4 regions of the Neorhizobium sp. AL 9.2.2 genome follow, and region 3 is predicted to be linked to each of the others. Evidence: predicted binding sites of a transcription regulator. Region 3 holds the regulator's gene; each other region holds the start of a gene.
The links. Region 3 encodes PhoB, which activates phosphate uptake and scavenging genes when phosphate is short. Its sites were predicted from a motif close to TGTCATNNANCTGTCAT; they were not measured.

Region 1: G6K99_RS09625 (ceramide glucosyltransferase) is a predicted target of PhoB. The motif match lies at 1,909-1,925, and genes of this name have one in related genera.
Region 2: G6K99_RS11470 (UDP-2,3-diacylglucosamine diphosphatase) is a predicted target of PhoB. The motif match lies at 2,649-2,665, and genes of this name have one in related genera.
Region 4: G6K99_RS09260 (DUF1045 domain-containing protein) is a predicted target of PhoB. The motif match lies at 2,955-2,971, and genes of this name have one in related genera.

What each region holds. Positions count from the first base shown of each region.
Region 1 is NZ_JAALXU010000003.1:592,421-597,075, forward strand. Features, by position in the region: gene G6K99_RS09620 (formate--tetrahydrofolate ligase) at 161-1,840, shown strand; gene G6K99_RS09625 (ceramide glucosyltransferase) at 2,007-3,155, shown strand; gene G6K99_RS09630 (extensin family protein) at 3,171-4,457, opposite strand.
Region 2 is NZ_JAALXU010000003.1:1,001,554-1,006,208, forward strand. Features, by position in the region: gene G6K99_RS11460 (hypothetical protein) at 1-96, opposite strand, end outside; gene G6K99_RS11465 (NADP-dependent malic enzyme) at 182-2,500, opposite strand; gene G6K99_RS11470 (UDP-2,3-diacylglucosamine diphosphatase) at 2,719-3,534, shown strand; gene dgcA (N-acetyl-D-Glu racemase DgcA) at 3,559-4,539, opposite strand; gene G6K99_RS11480 (MlaE family lipid ABC transporter permease subunit) at 4,598-4,655, shown strand, end outside.
Region 3 is NZ_JAALXU010000001.1:369,371-374,025, reverse strand. Features, by position in the region: gene G6K99_RS01910 (helix-turn-helix transcriptional regulator) at 1-677, opposite strand, end outside; gene G6K99_RS01905 (DMT family transporter) at 802-1,716, shown strand; gene phoB (phosphate regulon transcriptional regulator PhoB) at 1,698-2,381, opposite strand; gene phoU (phosphate signaling complex protein PhoU) at 2,507-3,220, opposite strand; gene pstB (phosphate ABC transporter ATP-binding protein PstB) at 3,271-4,086, opposite strand; gene pstA (phosphate ABC transporter permease PstA) at 4,104-4,655, opposite strand, start outside.
Region 4 is NZ_JAALXU010000003.1:514,965-519,619, reverse strand. Features, by position in the region: gene G6K99_RS09280 (DUF86 domain-containing protein) at 1-301, opposite strand, end outside; gene G6K99_RS09275 (nucleotidyltransferase family protein) at 298-588, opposite strand; gene uraD (2-oxo-4-hydroxy-4-carboxy-5-ureidoimidazoline decarboxylase) at 651-1,148, opposite strand; gene puuE (allantoinase PuuE) at 1,145-2,101, opposite strand; gene G6K99_RS09260 (DUF1045 domain-containing protein) at 2,173-2,880, opposite strand; gene G6K99_RS09255 (FAD-binding oxidoreductase) at 2,993-4,195, opposite strand; gene mnmD (tRNA (5-methylaminomethyl-2-thiouridine)(34)-methyltransferase MnmD) at 4,194-4,655, shown strand, end outside.

The sequences.
Region 1 (4,655 bases), on a different contig from region 3:
GATCAGAGATATATAAGATTGTATCGAATTAAATTGCAACTTTGGTGTGTGGATGAGCGCGTTGTAGTGTGCATAATCAGGGCGCTGTTCCCGTTCCGGGCTTGTCGTGGGGAAGCGGCTGTGGCCATGGTTCACGCAAACCAACAAGCGAGAGACAAGCATGGCCCCCGTTCCATCCGACATCGAGATCGCCCGCGCGGCAAAAAAGAAACCGATCGCGGACATTGGCGCGGCGCTTGGCATCTCTCCCGAGGCGTTGGTGCCCTACGGCCATGACAAGGCGAAGATCGGGGCCGATTTCATCGGCTCGCTCCAGGGCCGCCCCGATGGCAAGCTGATCCTCGTGACGGCGATCAATCCGACGCCTGCCGGCGAGGGCAAGACGACGACCACGGTAGGCCTCGGCGACGGGCTGAACCGGATCGGCAAGAAGGCCGTGATCTGCGTGCGCGAGCCGTCGCTCGGCCCCTGTTTCGGCGTCAAGGGCGGGGCTGCCGGCGGCGGCTATGCGCAGGTCGTGCCGATGGAAGACATCAACCTGCATTTCACCGGTGACTTCCACGCCATTACCTCTGCGCACAATCTCCTGTCGGCGATGATCGACAACCATGTCTACTGGGGCAACGCGCTCGACATCGACACGCGCCGCATCACCTGGCGGCGGGTGATGGACATGAACGACCGGGCGCTGCGCCAGACCGTGACCTCGCTCGGCGGCGTGTCGAACGGGTTTGCCCGCGAAAGCGGCTTCGACATTACCGTCGCATCCGAAGTGATGGCGATCCTCTGTCTGGCGCAGGATCTGGCCGACCTCGAAAAGCGGCTCGGCGATATCGTCATCGGCTACCGGTTCGACCGCTCGCCGGTCTATGCCCGCGACATCAAGGCCGACAAGGCGATGGCGGTGCTTTTGAAAGACGCGATGCAGCCGAACCTGGTGCAGACGCTGGAAAACAATCCGGCGCTGGTGCATGGCGGGCCGTTCGCCAACATCGCCCATGGCTGCAATTCCGTGATCGCGACGAAGACGGCGCTGAAGCTTGGCGACTACGTGGTGACCGAAGCGGGGTTCGGAGCGGATCTGGGGGCCGAAAAGTTCTTCGACATCAAGTGCCGCAAGGCAGGGCTGAAGCCCGACGCAGCCGTGATCGTTGCGACCATCCGGGCGCTGAAGATGAATGGCGGCGTGAAGAAGGACGATCTCGGGACAGAGAATGTCGAGGCGCTGACGCGCGGCTGTTCGAACCTGGGACGCCACATCGCAAATGTGCGCAAGTTCGGCGTGCCGGTCGTGGTCGCGATCAATCACTTCATCTCGGATACCGATGCGGAAGTGGCGGCGATCAAGGACTACGTCTCGCATCACGGCGCCGAGGCGATCCTCTGCCGTCACTGGGCGGAAGGTTCCGCCGGCATCGAGGAACTGTCCTACAAGGTGGTGGAACTGGCGACAAGCGGTGCCGCCAACTTCAAGCCGATCTATCCTGACGACATGCCGCTGATGGAAAAGATCGAGGCGGTCGCCACCAAGATCTATCATGCCGGCGAGGTGACGGCGGAAAAGCCGGTGCGCGATCAGCTGAAGGCCTGGGAAAGTGCTGGTTACGGCCATCTGCCGGTCTGCATCGCCAAGACGCAGTATTCGTTCTCCACCGACCCCAACCTGCGCGGTGCTCCGGAAGGGCATGTGGTGCATGTGCGCGAAGTGCGGCTGTCGGCCGGCGCCGGCTTTATCGTGGCGATCACCGGCGAGATCATGACCATGCCGGGCCTTCCGAGCGCGCCTTCGGCCGAGCGGATCCATCTCAACGCGGATGGGCTGATTGAAGGGCTGTTCTAAGCATAGAGGCTGCCCAGCGGGTATTCTCCGGATCGTCCTTGCCTCTCGCCTTCGCGGGTGAGGGGCAACGTCATGCGTCTGTCACACCGAAATGGTCTGTTTGTCCTTACTCTTCAGGCACTGGCGGTGACCCGACGATTCGGGGCCGGCCATCGGGAACATCAGGATGGATCTTGTTCTTGCGACACTCGCCATGGCCCTTCTGGCGATCAATCTCTTCAGCATCGCTATCGCCGGGCGGCGGCTTTCGCATCGTGACAAGGCGAGCGACACGCCGGCGGCCATCAAGCCGGACGGGGTCTCGATCGTCATTCCGGTGCGCGGCATCGAGGCCTATTCCAGTCTGACGCTTACGCATGCATTCAAGCTTGAGTGGCCGGATTACGAGCTGATCTTTTGCGTACAGGACGAGGGTGATCCGATCATCGCGGAAATCCGCTCGGCGATGGCCGCGCATCCGGCCGTGCCGGCGCGGCTTCTGATCGGCGATGACCGGATCAGCGCCAATCCCAAGCTCAACAACTGCGCCAAGGGCTGGCATGCGGCGCGCCACGAATGGGTGGTGCTTGCCGATTCCAACGTGCTGATGCCGAAGGACTATATCCAGAACCTCGTTTCCGGATGGCGGGCCGATACCGGGCTTGTCTGTTCGACACCGATCGGATCGCGGCCGGACGGGTTCTGGGCGGAAGTGGAGTGCGCGTTCCTGAATACGCTGCAGGCGCGCTGGCAATATGTCGGCGAGGCGCTAGGGCTCGGCTTTGCGCAGGGCAAGAGCATGCTGTGGCACAAGCCGTTTCTGGATGCGGCCGGCGGCATCCAGGCGCTGGCGGCCGAGATTGCCGAGGACGCGGCGTCGACCAAGCTCGTCAACCGGCATGGCAAGAAAGTGCATCTGGTGTCGGCGCCGTTCGAGCAGCCGCTCGGGCGCCGGGGGCTGGAGGAAATCTGGTCGCGCCAGACGCGCTGGGCCCGGCTGCGGCGGGTGACATTTCCGCTGTTCTTCACCCCGGAGATCCTGCTCGGGGCGCTGCCGCCTCTGGCACTCGGGCTGATCGCAGCCGTCCTGCTGGATCTCAATTCGGCAGTGGTGGCCGCAACTGTGTTTGCCGCAACCTACCTGCCGGAACTCGCCCTTGCGCTCGCCAAGGGCTGGCGGCTGTCGATCCTGTCGCTGCCGGCGATGATGGTGCGCGACGTGATGCTGCCGGCGATCTGGATCAGAAGCTGGCTTTCCGGATCGTTCGAATGGCGCGGCAATGCGATGACGATCGGCACCCAGGAAAGCCGGCTGACCGGCTCCTCGCCGGCCTGACCCTACCCTCAACGACTACTCGCAGATGCGGTAACCGCCATCCCGCTCGATGATATCGAGGTGGAGGTGATCCTCGTGGGCGGCATCGCTTCCCGGTGCGAGGACCGTCGTGAAATGCAGGCAGGCGCCGGCGGTGGCGGTCATCTGGAAGGCACCTTCCAGCGTGTGATCGTCCTCACGCCGTTTCATCACGACCTTCTCGCCATTGTCTAGCTTGAAGGCGGCGACATCGAAGGCGTTGCCGCGTCCATGCTCGGAGATCTTGCCGGTCGAGGCGCTGTTTCTGAGGCGGCACTGGTAGGTGGAGCCCGGGACAAGACCGGTGATCTTGCGGCCTGGCATGGCGATGTTGAGCGCGGGCTGGACCGTATCCTTCAGCCAGTGGGCCATGGTCAGCGCCGTCTTGCAGCGCATAGTGGCGCCGCCGAGATCGACGCCGGGCAGAACCTGCGCCACCTCGATCGGCTGCTTGATGCCGCAGCCATTGCCGTCGTCGATCGGTTTGACGGATTCGAACTTGGCGCCGATGGCACCGAGGTCTGCAAGGCAGGCTTTCAGTTCTGCGGCGTCTTCCTCGACGAGAGGCGGAGGAGGCGGGGTCTCGGCCTGTTCCTGCTTTTCGTCCGCAGGCTTGTCGGCCGGAGTTTTGTCATCAGCGGCCTTGTCCTGCGGTGCCTTGTCGTCTGGCTTGGCGGCGTCCGGTTTGGCAGGTTCAGTCTTGCCGTCGTCGCTCGATGCGGCGGGCTTCTGTTCTGCGGGTTCTTCCGGCTTGGGAGTGGGGGTCGGGATGGTTTCTTCAGGAGCTTTACCGGTCTGTTCCGGGCTCTGGGTCTGTTCGGGGGCCGGGACAGGTGGCTCTGCGGGGCGCTCTGCAGGCTTCTCCGCAGGGGTTTCGGGCGGGTTCTCGGGCTTTGCTTCGACGGGCTTTGCGGCGACCTCAGGTGTAGCAGCGGCTGCGGCCGTTGCCGCCGTTGCCTCGGGCACGGGTTCACCACCCGGCTTCGCCATGGGAAGCGGAACGGTAGCGAGGGCGGGGGCGGCGGGGATCGCGGCTCGGCTCTGGTTCTGGGCACCCTGTGCGGGGCGGGTCGACTGGTTTTTGCCGGACGAGGATTTGCGCGTCGACTGTTTGCGGGTGCGTCCGGCATCGCGCATGAACTGGTCGATGATGTTGATTTCGACAACGTTCGGCGTCGAGCCTTGCGGTGCTGGGCGGGCGGGCAGAGGCGCTGCACCCAGTGTCAGCGGTGCGCTCATTGCCAGCGAAGTGCTTAAAGCGAGAAGGCATAGAGTATGCTTCATCCTTCGGTCGTCCTTTCCCATGTTTCGGAGACGCAACGCGGATGACCCTGTTTTGGTCGCATTGTGGCCAAATAAATCCACTTGCGCGTTTGCCGGAGCCGCGCTAACAATTCGCTCCATGATGATTTCGATGAGCAACAACGGTAACTGGTGGTGGGCACGCTGACGCGGCCTTGACCAGTCATGTCCATCGACAAG
Region 2 (4,655 bases), on a different contig from region 3:
CTTGCGGTACAGATCTGCGCAAAGCTGCGCATCCCGCGCCAGGACGGAGGCGGGGACGAAGACGAGCGGAATGAAGATCAGGCCGCGAAATCGCATCGCTTTTCCGGCAATTCGTTGAAACCCATCAAACATAGGCCGGGGCGGATGAAGATATCCTAAACCGCCCCGGGTTCTGTGAGACCTAGCCGAACAGCGACTCTGGCTGCGAGGCTTCGACGACGGCCAGAGCCGCCATATTGACGACGCCGCGGGATGTGACGGACTGGCCGAGAACATGGGCGGGTTTTGCCGTGCCAAGCAGGATCGGGCCGACATGCAGCGCGTCCATCATGGTGCGCACCAGGCCAAGCGAGATGCTGGCCGCATCGAGGTTCGGGAAGACCAGCAGATTGGCTTCACCGGACAATGTGGTGCTCGGCATGGCGCGCTTGCGCAGTTCCTCGGAAAGCGCCGAGCCACCCTGCATTTCACCGTCGACTTCCAGATCCGGCGCCCGTTCGCGAATGATGGCGAGTGCGTCGCGCATCTTCGCGGCACTTTCGGAATTGCGCGAGCCGAAGTTGGAGTGGCAGATGAGGGCTGCCTTCGGTTTGATGCCGAAGCGGCGCACTTCCTGGGCCGAGAGAATGGTGATCTCGGCAATCTCTTCGGCGGTCGGATTGTAGTTGACGAACGTGTCTGTGAAGAAGATCGCACCGCGCTGCGAAATCAGCAGGCTGAGGCCGGCGAGCGTCTTCGTGCCTTCGCGTTTGCCGATGATCTGGTTGACGTCGCGCAGATGCCGGTCGTAGCGGCCTTCGATGCCACAGATCAGTGCATCGGCCTCGCCGCGCTGGACCGATAGCGCGCCGATGACCGTGTTGCTGGTGCGCACGATGGTTCGCGCTGCTTCCGGATTGACGCCCTGGCGGCCGACAAGCGCAAAATAGTCGTCGACATAGCCGCGGTAACGCGGATCGTCTTCCGGGTTGACGACGGCGAAATCGACATTCGGGCGGATGCGGATGCCGAAACGCTGAAGACGGGCTTCGATGACCGAGGGACGGCCGATCAGGATGGGCCTTGCGATCTGCTCTTCGAGCAAGATCTGTGCGGCCCTCAGAACGCGTTCGTCCTCGCCTTCGGCGAAGATGACACGGTTTCTTTCGGCAGTCTTGGCCGCCGTGAAGATTGGCTTCATCACGAAGCCGGAGCGCCAGACGAATCGGCTAAGCTGGTCGAGATAGGCCTCGAAATCCTGGATCGGACGAGCGGCGACGCCGCTTTCGGCCGCGGCCCTTGCGACGGCCGGCGCGATGCGCAGGATCAGCCGCGGATCAAATGGCGACGGGATCAGGTAGTCGGGGCCGAAGATCGGCGTTTCGCCGGAATAGGCTTTCGCGGCGACGTCAGAGACTTCCTCGCGGGCAAGTGCTGCGATCGCCTTGACCGCCGCCATCTTCATTTCTTCGTTGATCGTGCGGGCGCCGCAATCGAGTGCACCACGGAAGATGTAGGGGAAGCAGAGGACGTTGTTGACCTGGTTGGCGAAGTCCGAGCGGCCGGTGCAGATCATCGCGTCGGGACGCTCGGCGCGGGCGAGTTCCGGCATGATTTCCGGCGTCGGGTTGGCGAGCGCCATGATCAGCGGCTTTTCGGCCATCTGCACCAGAAGTTCGGGCTTCAACACGCCTGCGGCCGACAGGCCGAGGAAGACGTCTGCGCCGGCGATATTGTCGGCCAGAACGCGGTTGTCGCTCTTCTGGGCATAGATCGCCTTCCACTCGTCCATCAGCTCGACGCGGCCCTCATAGACCAGTCCTTCGATATCGTGGACCCAGATGTTTTCCTTCTTCGCGCCAAGCGACACGAGAAGATGCAGGCAGGCAAGCGCCGCTGCACCGGCGCCCGACGTGACGATCTTGACGTTATCGATCGTCTTGCCGGCAAGCTCCAGGCCGTTGAGGATCGCGGCGGCGACAATGATCGCCGTTCCGTGCTGATCGTCATGGAAGACCGGGATGTTCATCTTTTCGCGAAGACGACGCTCGACTTCGAAACATTCCGGAGACTTGATGTCTTCGAGGTTGATGCCGCCGAAGGTCGGCTCCAGTGCCGAGATCGTCGAGACCATGGCTTCGATGCCCGGCGCGTCGATTTCGATATCGAACACGTCGATGCCGGCGAATTTCTTGAAGAGGACGGCCTTGCCTTCCATCACCGGCTTGGAAGCGAGCGGGCCGATATTGCCGAGGCCGAGCACGGCAGTGCCATTGGAGACCACGGCGACCAGATTGGCACGCGCGGTGAATTCCGCGGCCATTTCCGGATTGTCGCGGATCGCAAGGCAAGGGGCGGCCACACCCGGGGAATAGGCAAGCGCCAGATCGCGCTGGTTGCCGAGCGGCTTGGTGGCCTGGATTTCCAGTTTGCCGGGGCGGGGATAGCGGTGGAAGAAGAGAGCCTGTTCGTCGAGATCTCCGGTTACCGGCGATGGTTTCGGATTGTCGTGCCCATCCATGCTCTTATGGCTCCTCGTATCGATTTCCGTCCTGACATGCGAGTCCCCTCCTTACATCAATCGATCCATCGAGAAACTACAATATTTGCGATGCTGTCGGATTTTGCCGCCGGTTTCGGGTGGTCGCCGACTGCGGCGATCGCGCCCCTGTCATCATCCTGAAACACGAGTCTGATTTTCGAAGGGTAGGACAAGGTAGGTAACGAAGGGACGTTTCCGTGGCCGATGCAATCGAGACAAGGCATTTCAGAACCCTGTTCATTTCGGACGTGCATCTCGGCTCCAAAGCCGCCCGCACGGACTTTCTCCTCGATTTCCTGCGCTACCACGAGGCGGAAACGATCGTGCTGGTCGGCGATATCGTCGACGGCTGGCGGTTGAAGCGCAGCTGGAACTGGCCGCAGGGCTGTAACGACGTGGTTCAGAAGCTTTTGCGCAAGGCGCGCAAGGGCACGCGGATCGTCTACATTCCGGGAAACCACGACGAATTCCTGCGCGATTTTCCCGGCATGCATTTTGGCGGTATCGAGGTCGCAGACCGGATGATCTACGAGATGGCAGACGGGCGGAAATACCTGGTGCTGCACGGTGACGAGTTCGACGTCGTGGTGCGCAATGCACGGCTGCTCGCCTATCTCGGGGACTGGGCCTACGACGCAGCGATCGCCATCAATGTCGGTCTTGCCGCCGTGCGCCGCCGCATCGGCCTGCCATACTGGTCATTCTCGGCCTGGGCCAAGCTGCAGGTGAAGCACGCGGTGAACTTCATCGGCGAGTTCCAGAAGGTTGTCGTCGACGAGGCTCGTCGCAACAATGTCGACGGGATCATCTGCGGCCATATCCATCATGCTGTGATGGAAGACATCGACGGGATCCACTACGTCAACACGGGCGACTGGGTCGAAAGCTGCACGGCGATTGCCGAGCATCGCGACGGGACGCTGGAGCTGATCTCCTGGCAGAAGATCGCGAAGACAGCGGAAATCACGACGCTGCCGGCACCGGAGACGATCAGGGGCATGCAGGCCGCGTAACGGCCTGACGATGCAAGGGACTCATTATCCCCAGAGGTTCGTCCGGGGCGGATAGACCAGCGATCCGTCGTATCGCAGCCCGTCCGGGCGGTCTTGCGCCAAGAGTAGCGGACCGTCGAGATCGGCGTAGTCGGCATCCTGCGCCAGAAGAACTGCGGGGGCCATGGCGAGCGACGTTCCGACCATGCAGCCGATCATGACGGCAAAGCCCAGTCGCTGCGCCTCCTCCTTCATGATCAGCGCCTCCGTCAGCCCGCCGGTCTTGTCGAGCTTGATGTTGACGGCGTCGTAGCGGTTTCTCAAACTTGCAAGATCGCCGGTCGCGTGCACGCTTTCGTCAGCGCAGATCATCACCTTGCGGCGGATGGTGGCAAGGATTGCATCCTTGCCGGCTGGCAGCGGTTGCTCGATCAACGAGATACCGAGGGCGTCGGCCACATCCAGATGTCGGGCCAGATTGTCCTCTGTCCAACCCTCGTTGGCATCGACGATCAGACGCGAATCGGGCGCTGCTTGCCTCACCGCCCGCATTCGGCTTTCGTCATCGTCTGTGCCGAGCTTGACTTTGAGGAGAGGGCGGTCCGCATTCCTGCGCGCATCCGCGGCCATTGCCTCCGGCTCGCCAAGCGACAGCGTGAAGGCGGTAATGAGCGGCTTTTCGGCAGCTTCAATCATCGATGCGACCGATCGGCCAAGGCTTTTGGCTTCCAGATCCCACAAGGCGCAGTCCACCGCGTTGCGGGCGGCTCCCGGTCGCAGGCGCGTCTGCAGTGTGTGTCGATCCATGCCATCGTGCATCATCGAAGCGAGGGAGTTGATCTCGTCGAGGACGCCTTCGGTTGTTTCACCGTAGCGTTTGTAGGGAACGCATTCGCCCCGGCCGGTCAGGCCGTCGCGGGTGATCGCACAGGTCACCACCTCGGCTTCTGTCTTGGAACCGCGGGAAATCGTAAACACCCCCGCGATCGGGAATTTCTCGATTGTTGCTTCGAAGTGACGCGTCATGGTTTTCCACCTGGGCGTTGTGGCAAATCCGTTCAGGGTCGCTATATTGCCGCTCTCAGTGCTGCGATCAACAGCAGATCGCAGCCGCGTGCTGCTTAACCTAAGCCGAAAGAAAC
Region 3 (4,655 bases):
GTCTCGGCAAACCCGATCTCTCCGGCGCGCGTGATCCGCAGGGCCCGGGTTTCCTCCCGGCGACCGATCCAGCCGACGGCGAGTGCGCGGTCCAGCAGCGTCGCACCCATTTGTCCCGCCAGATGCGGCCGTCGCTCGCTCCAATCCAGGCATGTCCGGCAGAGCGGGCGTTTCGAACGGGTCAGCTGGTCGAGATCGATCCCGAAATCACAAAAGAACCGTCTGCCCTCGTCGGTGATCAGGCCTGCTCCATCGCCGAGCAGCAGATAGCCGTTGCCGGTCAGGGAGTCGGCGAGCGCGATGGCGAGGCGGCCTGCCATGTGATCGTAACAGGTGCGGGCAAGCCGTAACGCCTCGTCTTTCGGGCCGACAGGATGATGGCGCTTCGGCCCATCCGCGGCGACGGCCATCAACGCGTGGATCGCGTGCGCGACTTCCGGAGAGGCAAGTCGGTAATAGCGGTGCCTGCCCTGCTTCTCGACCTCGATCAGGCGAGCCTGCGCCAGTTTGCCGAGATGGCCGCTGGTGGTCTGCGCGGTGACACCTGCGTGGCTTGCCAGTTCGCCCGCCGTCAGGGCCTGGCCGCCCATCAGCGCGGACAGCATGTTGGCGCGTGCAGCATCGCCGATCAGGCTTGCAACTTCCGCGATCGTATTTCCTGAAACCATATTGGACATGATCCAGTTCTAGCACCGGAAAACTTTGCCGTCAGCGGTCAACGGTTCGGCCGTCGCCGAAGCATTTCTTTTCCTCTCTCCGCTAAGAGGGGCGGAGATTGCATGGATGGGGATAGGAACTGGAATGGCGGACACCAAAACAAGCATGGCAACGGATCTGTTGCTGCTCCTCACGCTCGCGACGCTTTGGGGCGCGTCCTACACGCTGATCAAGGTCGGTGTGGAGACGATCTCGCCCATCACCTTTATCGCCGTCAGGACGCTGGTCGCCGGTCTCATTCTCGTTGCGGCACTGCGCCTGCGCGGCTTGAAACTGCCGAGGGACCGGCAGACCTGGACGCTCTTCACGGTTCAGGCCTGCCTGAACAGCGCTGTCCCCTTCACCCTGATTGCCTGGGCCGAACAGACGACCGATGCGGGCCTTGCCACCATTTTGAGTTCAACGACGCCGATCTTCGCGTTTCTGCTGACGGCGCTGATCACGCGCCATGAAAGCGTCTCTGCGGCCAAGCTGTTCGGAGTTGCGGCAGGCATTGTCGGAATATGCCTGATCGTCGGCATGGAGGCGCTTGCCGGGTCGGGCGAGAACCTCTGGGCTCAACTCGCCATCGTGACCGCGACGATCTGCTATGCGGCGGCTGCCATCTTCGGGAAGAATTTTAAGGGATTGGACCCGATGATGCCCGCCGCGGGATCGCTGATCGCAGGGGCGGCCATCCTCATTCCCGTGAGCCTCGTGGTCGACAGACCCTGGACGCTGACGCCCAGCACCGATTCGATGCTCGCCCTGTTGGCGCTCGCGGTATTTTCGACGGCGCTCGCCTTCGTCATCTATTTCCGGCTGGTGCAGACGCTGGGCTCCGTCGGCACGACGGCGCAGGCCTATCTGCGGGTGCCGATCGGCGTTGGCATCGGCGTCGTGTTTCTCGGCGAAACGCTTGCCTCGACAGCCTGGCTCGGTCTCGCCTGCGTCGTGACCGGCGTGATTGCCATGACGCTGCCGGCTAGGAGACGCGGTGCTCAGGCTTCCATTGAGTAACCGGCACCGCGGACCGTGCGGATGACATCCTGCATGTTGGAGAAGTTGAGTGCCTTCCGCAGGCGCCCCACATGCACGTCGACGGTGCGTTCGTCGACATAGATGTCATGACCCCAGACGCCGTCGAGCAGCTGCGAGCGCGAAAAGACGCGGCTGGGTGAGGCCATCAGGAATTCCAGAAGTCTAAACTCTGTCGGCCCGAGGCGAACTTCGCGGCTCTTGCGGTGAACGCGATGGGTTTCGCGATCGAGTTCGATGTCGCCGCATTTGAGGACGCTCGAAAGGACCTCTGGTCGGGCACGGCGCAGCATCGCCTTGACGCGGGCCATCAGTTCCGGTGTCGAAAACGGCTTGACCACATAGTCGTCGGCGCCCGTGGCAAGCCCACGAACGCGCTCGCTTTCTTCGCCGCGCGCCGTCAGCATGATGATCGGCAGGCGTTCCGTCTCCGGCCGCATGCGCAGGCGACGGCACAGTTCGATGCCCGAAACGCCTGGCAGCATCCAGTCGAGAATGAGAAGATCCGGAACGCGCTCCTGAAGCCTGATTTCCGCTTCGTCACCGCGAAGCACGGTATCGACCTCGTAACCCTCGGCCTCCAGGTTATACCGAAGGAGGACGCTGAGGGCCTCTTCGTCTTCCACGACTGCGATCTTCGGCTGCATTCCGACTTGCTCCGTCACTCGTCCCGAACTGCACTGGGATCCGCCAGATCCGCTCGCGCTGCTTCAGGTCATTGGTTTTGGCAGTTATCGTCCCGAAACCGGCAGGCGATTTCGGGAGAGCTGCATCATGTCCCGGCGGAGCCGAGCATGTTGGACGTATCGTCCTTAGGACGTTCGCCCTCCGGCTGTGCGCCGGTCGCGATGTAGTAGATGGTCTCGGCGATATTCGTCGCGTGGTCGCCGATGCGCTCGATGTTCTTGGCGCAGAACAGGAGATGGGTGCAGGTGGTGATGTTGCGCGGATCCTCCATCATGTAGGTGAGGAGTTCGCGGAATAGCGAGGTGTACATCGCGTCGATCTCTTCATCGCGCTGGCGGATGATCTCCGCTTTTTCCGCAGAGCGGTTGGCGAAAACATCAAGAACGTCCTTGAGCTGCACCAGCGCCAGTTCGGAAAGATGCTCCAAACCACGGGCAAGCTTGCGCGGGACGCCTGTTCCCTGCACGGCGAGCACGCGCTTGGCGGTGTTCTTGCCAAGGTCGCCGACGCGTTCCAGGTCAGCTGCAATGCGCAGCGTGCCGATGATCTCGCGAAGGTCAGCCGCCATCGGCTGGCGCTTGGCGATGGTGACGATCGCCTTGTCCTGGATATCGCGCTCGGCGTGGTCGAGAATGACGTCGTCCGAGATGACCTTCTGGGCCAGTGCGGAGTCGGAGTTCACGAGCGCACGCACGGCATCTCCGCACATCTGTTCAGCGAGACCGCCCATTTCGGAGATCCGGCGGTTCAGGTATTTCAGTTCCTCGTCATAGGCCGAGAGAATATGGGTCGAAACCATGTGTCTGATCCTTGATGTCTGCAGTTGCGGCTGAGGGCTTTAAGCCCGCATCAGCCGAAGCGGCCCATGATGTAATCCTGGGTGCGCTGGTCATCCGGATTGGTGAACATCTTGTCGGTATCGTTTTCCTCGACCAGATTGCCGAGATGGAACATTGCCGTGCGCTGCGAAACGCGGGCCGCCTGCTGCATCGAGTGGGTGACGATGACGATCGTGTAGTTGGCGCGCAGTTCGTGGATCAGTTCCTCGACCTTGGCCGTGGCAATCGGATCGAGTGCCGAGCATGGCTCGTCCATCAGAATGACTTCAGGCGAAACCGCGATCGCACGGGCGATGCAAAGGCGCTGCTGCTGGCCGCCGGAGAGGCCGGTGCCACCTTCATGCAGGCGATCCTTGACTTCGGCCCAGAGGCCCGCGCGCTGCAGGCTTGCCTCGACGATCGCGTCCATCTCCGTCTTGCCGCGGGCAAGACCGTGGATGCGGGGACCGTAGGCGATGTTCTCGTAGATCGACTTCGGGAACGGGTTCGGCTTCTGGAACACCATGCCGACGCGGGCACGCAGTTCAACGACGTCGATTTCCTTGTCGTAGATATCGTCGCCGTCGAGCGTGATCTTGCCGGTAACGCGGCAGCCCTCGATCGTGTCGTTCATGCGGTTCATCGTGCGCAGGAAGGTGGACTTGCCGCAGCCGGACGGGCCGATCAACGCGGTGACGGTATGCTCGCGGACATTCAGGTTCACGTCATAAAGGGCGCGCTTGTCACCATAATAAACGGAGACATCCTTGCCGATCATCTTATGTGCAACGTCGTTCATTTTCTTGTCCAGAGCCTTCTCAACTGCTGCTTCTGACATCATGTTCATTGCTTTTCCCCCTCTCTCTACCAACGCCGTTCGAAGCGGCGTCGCAAGAGAATTGCGCCAACATTCATCAAGATCAGGAACAGGAGCAGGATCATGATCGCTCCCGAGGTCCGTTCAACGAAGGCGCGTTCCGCCTCGTTGGCCCACATGTAGATCTGTACCGGCAGTGCCGTCGACGGATCCATCGGCGTGGTTGGATAGTTTGCCACGAAGGCGACCATGCCGATCAAGAGAAGCGGCGCGGTTTCGCCGAGCGCGTGCGCCAGGCCAATGATCGTACCGGTCAGGATACCGGGCATGGCAAGCGGCAGGACGTGGTGGAAGATGGTCTGCATCTTCGAGGCACCGAGCCCAAGCGCTGCGGCGCGGATCGACGGTGGCACTGCTTTCAGCGCCGCGCGGGTGGCGATGATGATGGTCGGAAGCGTCATCAGCGTCAGAACCAGGCCGCCGACCAGCGAGGCCGAGCGCGGCAGGCCCATGAAGTTGATGAAGACCGCGAGACCCAACAGACCGTAGACGATCGACGGGACCGCTGCGAGATTGTTGATGTTGACCTCGATCAGGTC
Region 4 (4,655 bases), on a different contig from region 3:
CGATCGTCACCGTGCGCCACACCGTATCGACGTCGATATCGAAATATTGATGCGCGACCCGATTGCGCATTGCCCTGATATCCTGCCACGGCACCTCCGGGTGAGCGGCGGCGAATTCGGGAAACCTGTCCATGATTTTCGTCACGCATTCGCCGATCGCAGCGATGTTGGCGATTACCGCATCCTGCGTCCGCTGGTCCGCTCCGAATGATACGCGGTCCGCACCGTCGACATAAGCAATAGCGCGTGATCCCGCGACAGATATGCGCTCTAGGTAGACCTCCAGCCGACCGCCCGTCATATGGCAAGCGCTTCAGAAACGATGCGCTCGCGCAAATTGGGAGGAAAGTCGCCGGGCACCTTGATATCGACGGGAACGCCGAGTGCTTGTTCGAGCTCCCATTGCAGCCCGCCAAGAGTAAAAAGCGATGTATCCGGCGACGGGTCGACCAGAATATCCAGATCGCTTCCAGCATGATCCTCGCCCCGCAGGACGGAACCGTAGACGCGCGCGTTAAAGACCTGCCGACGGGCGACAATCTCCCGGATCACTCCCCTGTTCTTCTCCAGCGCTTCCGACGGTCTCATGTGGCCACCACTCGTTATCCATCCAATATAGGCCACAAGCGACGGCGAAGAAAGCGACCCCCTCACGTCTCCGGCAAAAGGGCCAGCAACCGCAGATGCGCGATCCTTTCCACCTGGGCGCAGGCGGTCGCAAATTCCTGATCAGCGTCGTTGCCGACGCGGGTCTCGAAGGCGGCCAGAATGTCGTCCCTTGTCAGGCCTTTCACGGCGATGATGAAGGGGAAGCCGAATTTTGCGACATAGGCGGCGTTGAGTTCGGTGAAACGTGCGTGCTCATCTGGGCTCAGACGATCGAGCCCGGCGCCGGCCTGTTCGCTTTTGCTCTCTTCGGTCAGTCCGCCGGCGATGGCGAGTTTTCCGGCGAGATCCGGATGGGCGTTGAGGATGCGGAGCTTCTCCTGCCGGTCCGCGGCGCGAAAGACCGCCACCATCGCTTCATGCACGCCCTTCGCCGTCAACGGCACGAAGATCATGCCGCCGTCATAGGCGCGCTCGGCGATAAAGGGCGAATGTTCGAACACGCCGCCGAAGGTCGCGACGAAATCGTTGCGGGCGGTCATCGTGCAGCCACCGTGCTTGGGGCCGACACATCTGAGGGCTTGTGATGGGCATGCCAGTGGCGGGCGATCTCGATGCGTTGCGGCAGCCAGACCTTGTCGTGGGAGAGCACGTATTCCATGAACCGGCGCAGCGCCGCCACGCGGCCTGGGCGCCCGACGAGGCGGCAATGCAGGCCGACCGACAGCATCTTTGCCGCCCCCTCCTCGCCTTCCCGGTAAAGTGTGTCAAACGCATCCTTTAGATAGGTGAAGAACTGATCGCCGGTGTTGAAACCCTGCGGCGTGGCAAAGCGCATGTCGTTGGTTTCCAGCGTATAGGGGATGATCAGGAACGGCTTGCCATCCAACCCGGGAACCCAATAGGGCAGATCGTCGGCGTAGCTGTCGGACGAATAGAGGAAACCGCCCTCTTCCATGACGAGCTTCAGCGTGTTGTCGGATGGCTTGCCCTGATACATGCCGTAAGGACGCTCGCCGGTAAGCTCCGTATGCAGGCGCACCGCCTCAAGAATGTGTTCGCGTTCCCGCGCTTCGTCGAAATCCTTGTATTCCAGCCAGCGGTAACCGTGGCTGGCGATCTCCCAACCGGCTTCCTTCATGGCAGCGACAGCTTCGGGATTACGGGCCATGGCAAGCGTCACGCCATAGACGGTGGTCTGCACATTGAGTTCGGTAAACAGCCGGTGCAGCCGCCAGAAACCGGCGCGAGAACCGTATTCGTAGATCGATTCCATGTTGAGATTGCGCTGGCCCGGCCAGGCGGCGGCGCCGACGATTTCCGACAGCAAGTTTTCAGACGCCGGATCATCATCCAGGATCGAGCTTTCGCCGCCCTCTTCGTAGTTGATCACGAACTGCACGGCGATATTGGCGCCGTTGGGCCATTTCGGATCGGGCGTGTGGCGGCCATAGCCGACGAGATCGCGGGGGTAGTCTTTTATGGTTATGGGCATGGTCCACCTCGATTATCTCTTGTGGAAGGTAGCCCAGCCTTTCCGCCGATGTCGAGACGGAACGTGATCGCTCAGGCGATCTTGCGGGCGGAAACGCGCCCCATCGGATGCAGAGAATGCACATGGAACGGTGCACCGGGCTCATTCTCGACGAACAGCGCGATGTTGGCGATTTCCAAGGGACGCAGCAGATACGGATTGAAATGGGCGCGCAAGGCCGTTTCGAAACGCGGCATCTCGGCCGGTGTCATCGGGCCCGTCAGCGTCATGTGAAAGCGGTATTCTTCCATCACGTAAGGGTTGCCCCAGCGATGAAGATTGGAAAACTGCGGTGCCGAGAGATCGCCGGGATCGGCGCGTTCCAGTTCGCCTTCCGAGAGCGGCGCCCGAAACGCATCGAATTCCTGCACGACGGCGCAGGCGAGAAACCGCATCCGCTCGCAGGGAAGTGCCGGCACAAGCCCGAAATAATTGCCGAGGCGGGCCACTTCGAGAGGCGGCAGTTCGAACGGATCATGGGCACCGGCAAAGCGCATCAGATGGCGCAGCAGCATCTGTTCGGTGATTTCAGGTGCCAGCCGGAACGGCGCCTTCAGCGTGGCGTGAAAACCGCAGCGGCGCGGCAGCGCGGTATGATAGGCGATCTCATGCAAACCAAGGTTGCAGATCTCGGGCGGCTCCATCGCCTCGCCGGAATAGGCACTGCGGCCGAGCCATTGCGCCGCGGCAAGCGTCAGCGGATCATGCGCAGGTGGCGTAAAATAGAGTGCGTAGCGCATGCGTCACCTTTTCTGCCCCTGTTCGTTTATTCACGCATGCTCATCAATCCCACGAATTGGGTTACGCGATTTGCGTGACAGATTAACGACGAGAAAGGGCCGAAACGCGCGTTTAACGCGTAGCAACCGAAAGATGACCCCAAAGTATAAAACTCTCGGGAAGCGAGTGCTCTTGACCGATGACGAAACCGAGCGCGGCATCCGCAAGCCTGTGGGCAAGCCCGAAGCTGACCTTGAAGCCGCCGGTGAGAGCGATGACGCTTGGATGGTCGGGATGCGGCCCCACCATCGGCTCACGGCCGATCGCCTTAGGCCTCAAGCCGGCCCAGCGCTCCACCACTTCCGCACCGGAAAGTGCCGGCACGAGCGCGCGGGCGCGGACCAGGAGATCGTCGAGCTTGGCATCGGTGGCAAACGGCGCGTCGAACTCCTCCTCGCTGGTGCTGCCGACCGCCACGTGGCCATCGTCATGGGCGATGACATAGAGGCCGTTGAGGAAGAGGATCGGCAGCGACGGATCGATATCGGCCTTCAACAGCGCCGCCTGCCCCTTCACCGGCTGTCCCAGCGGAACCGAGATGGATGGAGACAGGGGACCAAGCAGCGGAAACGACTGCGGGCCGGCCGCAATCATGCAATGGCCAAAACCGATCGAGCGTCCATCGGCAAATTCGACGCGGTTTGCCACCGGGTCGATCCGCTCCGCCGGCAGTCCTTCGATCAGGCTCACATGCCGGGCGTTGCCAAGGAAGGCGGCGAGCGCAGCCATCAGATGACGGGGGGAAACTCGGGCGGCAAACGTGTCGTGCACGATGCCGGCTTCGGTAAAGGCCGGGTCCGGCCATCCGTCGAAAGGCGACGCATCGAGCACATGCCAGTGGAACGGATCGCCGTCGTGCCGCCAGTTGACCTCTGCCTCCTGCTGATGGCGTAGGGCGATGGGTCTCAAGTGCGGCTTCGGCAGCGGGATCAGCCGACCGGAGCGGCGATAACCGCAGGACAGCCCGGCCTCGGCTTCGAGCCTCGCCACTTCGTCTTCGAGGGCGACGAGTGCGTCGAATTGCGCCTGTTTCTTGTCGTTCCAGCGGTCGGGCACATGCGACATCAGCGCGCCCAGAATGCCGCCGCTGGCACCCTGCCCCAACCGTCCGGCTTCGACCAAAAGGGTTCGGATGCCGAGCCGTTCCGCCTTGACCGCGGCCCAGAGGCCCATGATGCCGCCGCCGATGATCAGGAGATCGACATGATCGCCGGGGAGATGCGGCATCGCTGGCGATTGACCCCGGGGACCTCGAGGATTATCCGCATCTTCCATGAGCAATCACGATCCCGAAATTGTAAAACACGACGCCACGCCTGAAGCCCCGGCGCTCGACTGGCATGACGGCGATATGCCGTATTCGACGGAATTTGGCGACCACTTTTATTGCCGCACCGATGGCCGCCTGGAATGCGGCCATGTGTTTCTGGCCGGAAACGGCCTGCCGGAGCGCTGGAACGAGATGTCGCCAGCTGGAGACACGTTCCGGATCGGCGAACTCGGTTTCGGCACCGGCCTCAATGCCTGCGAGACCTGGCGCCAGTGGGCGCTTTTCCGCAAACCCGGCACACGGCTGCATTTCACATCGTTTGAACTCTATCCGATGCAGCGCGACGAGATCGAGCGGGCACTGGCGCGGTGGCCGGAAATCGATCCGCAGCGGCAGGCACTGACGCAAGCATGGCCGGATCAACCAGGCGGACGGATCACCATCGACCTCGACGACCAGACGACG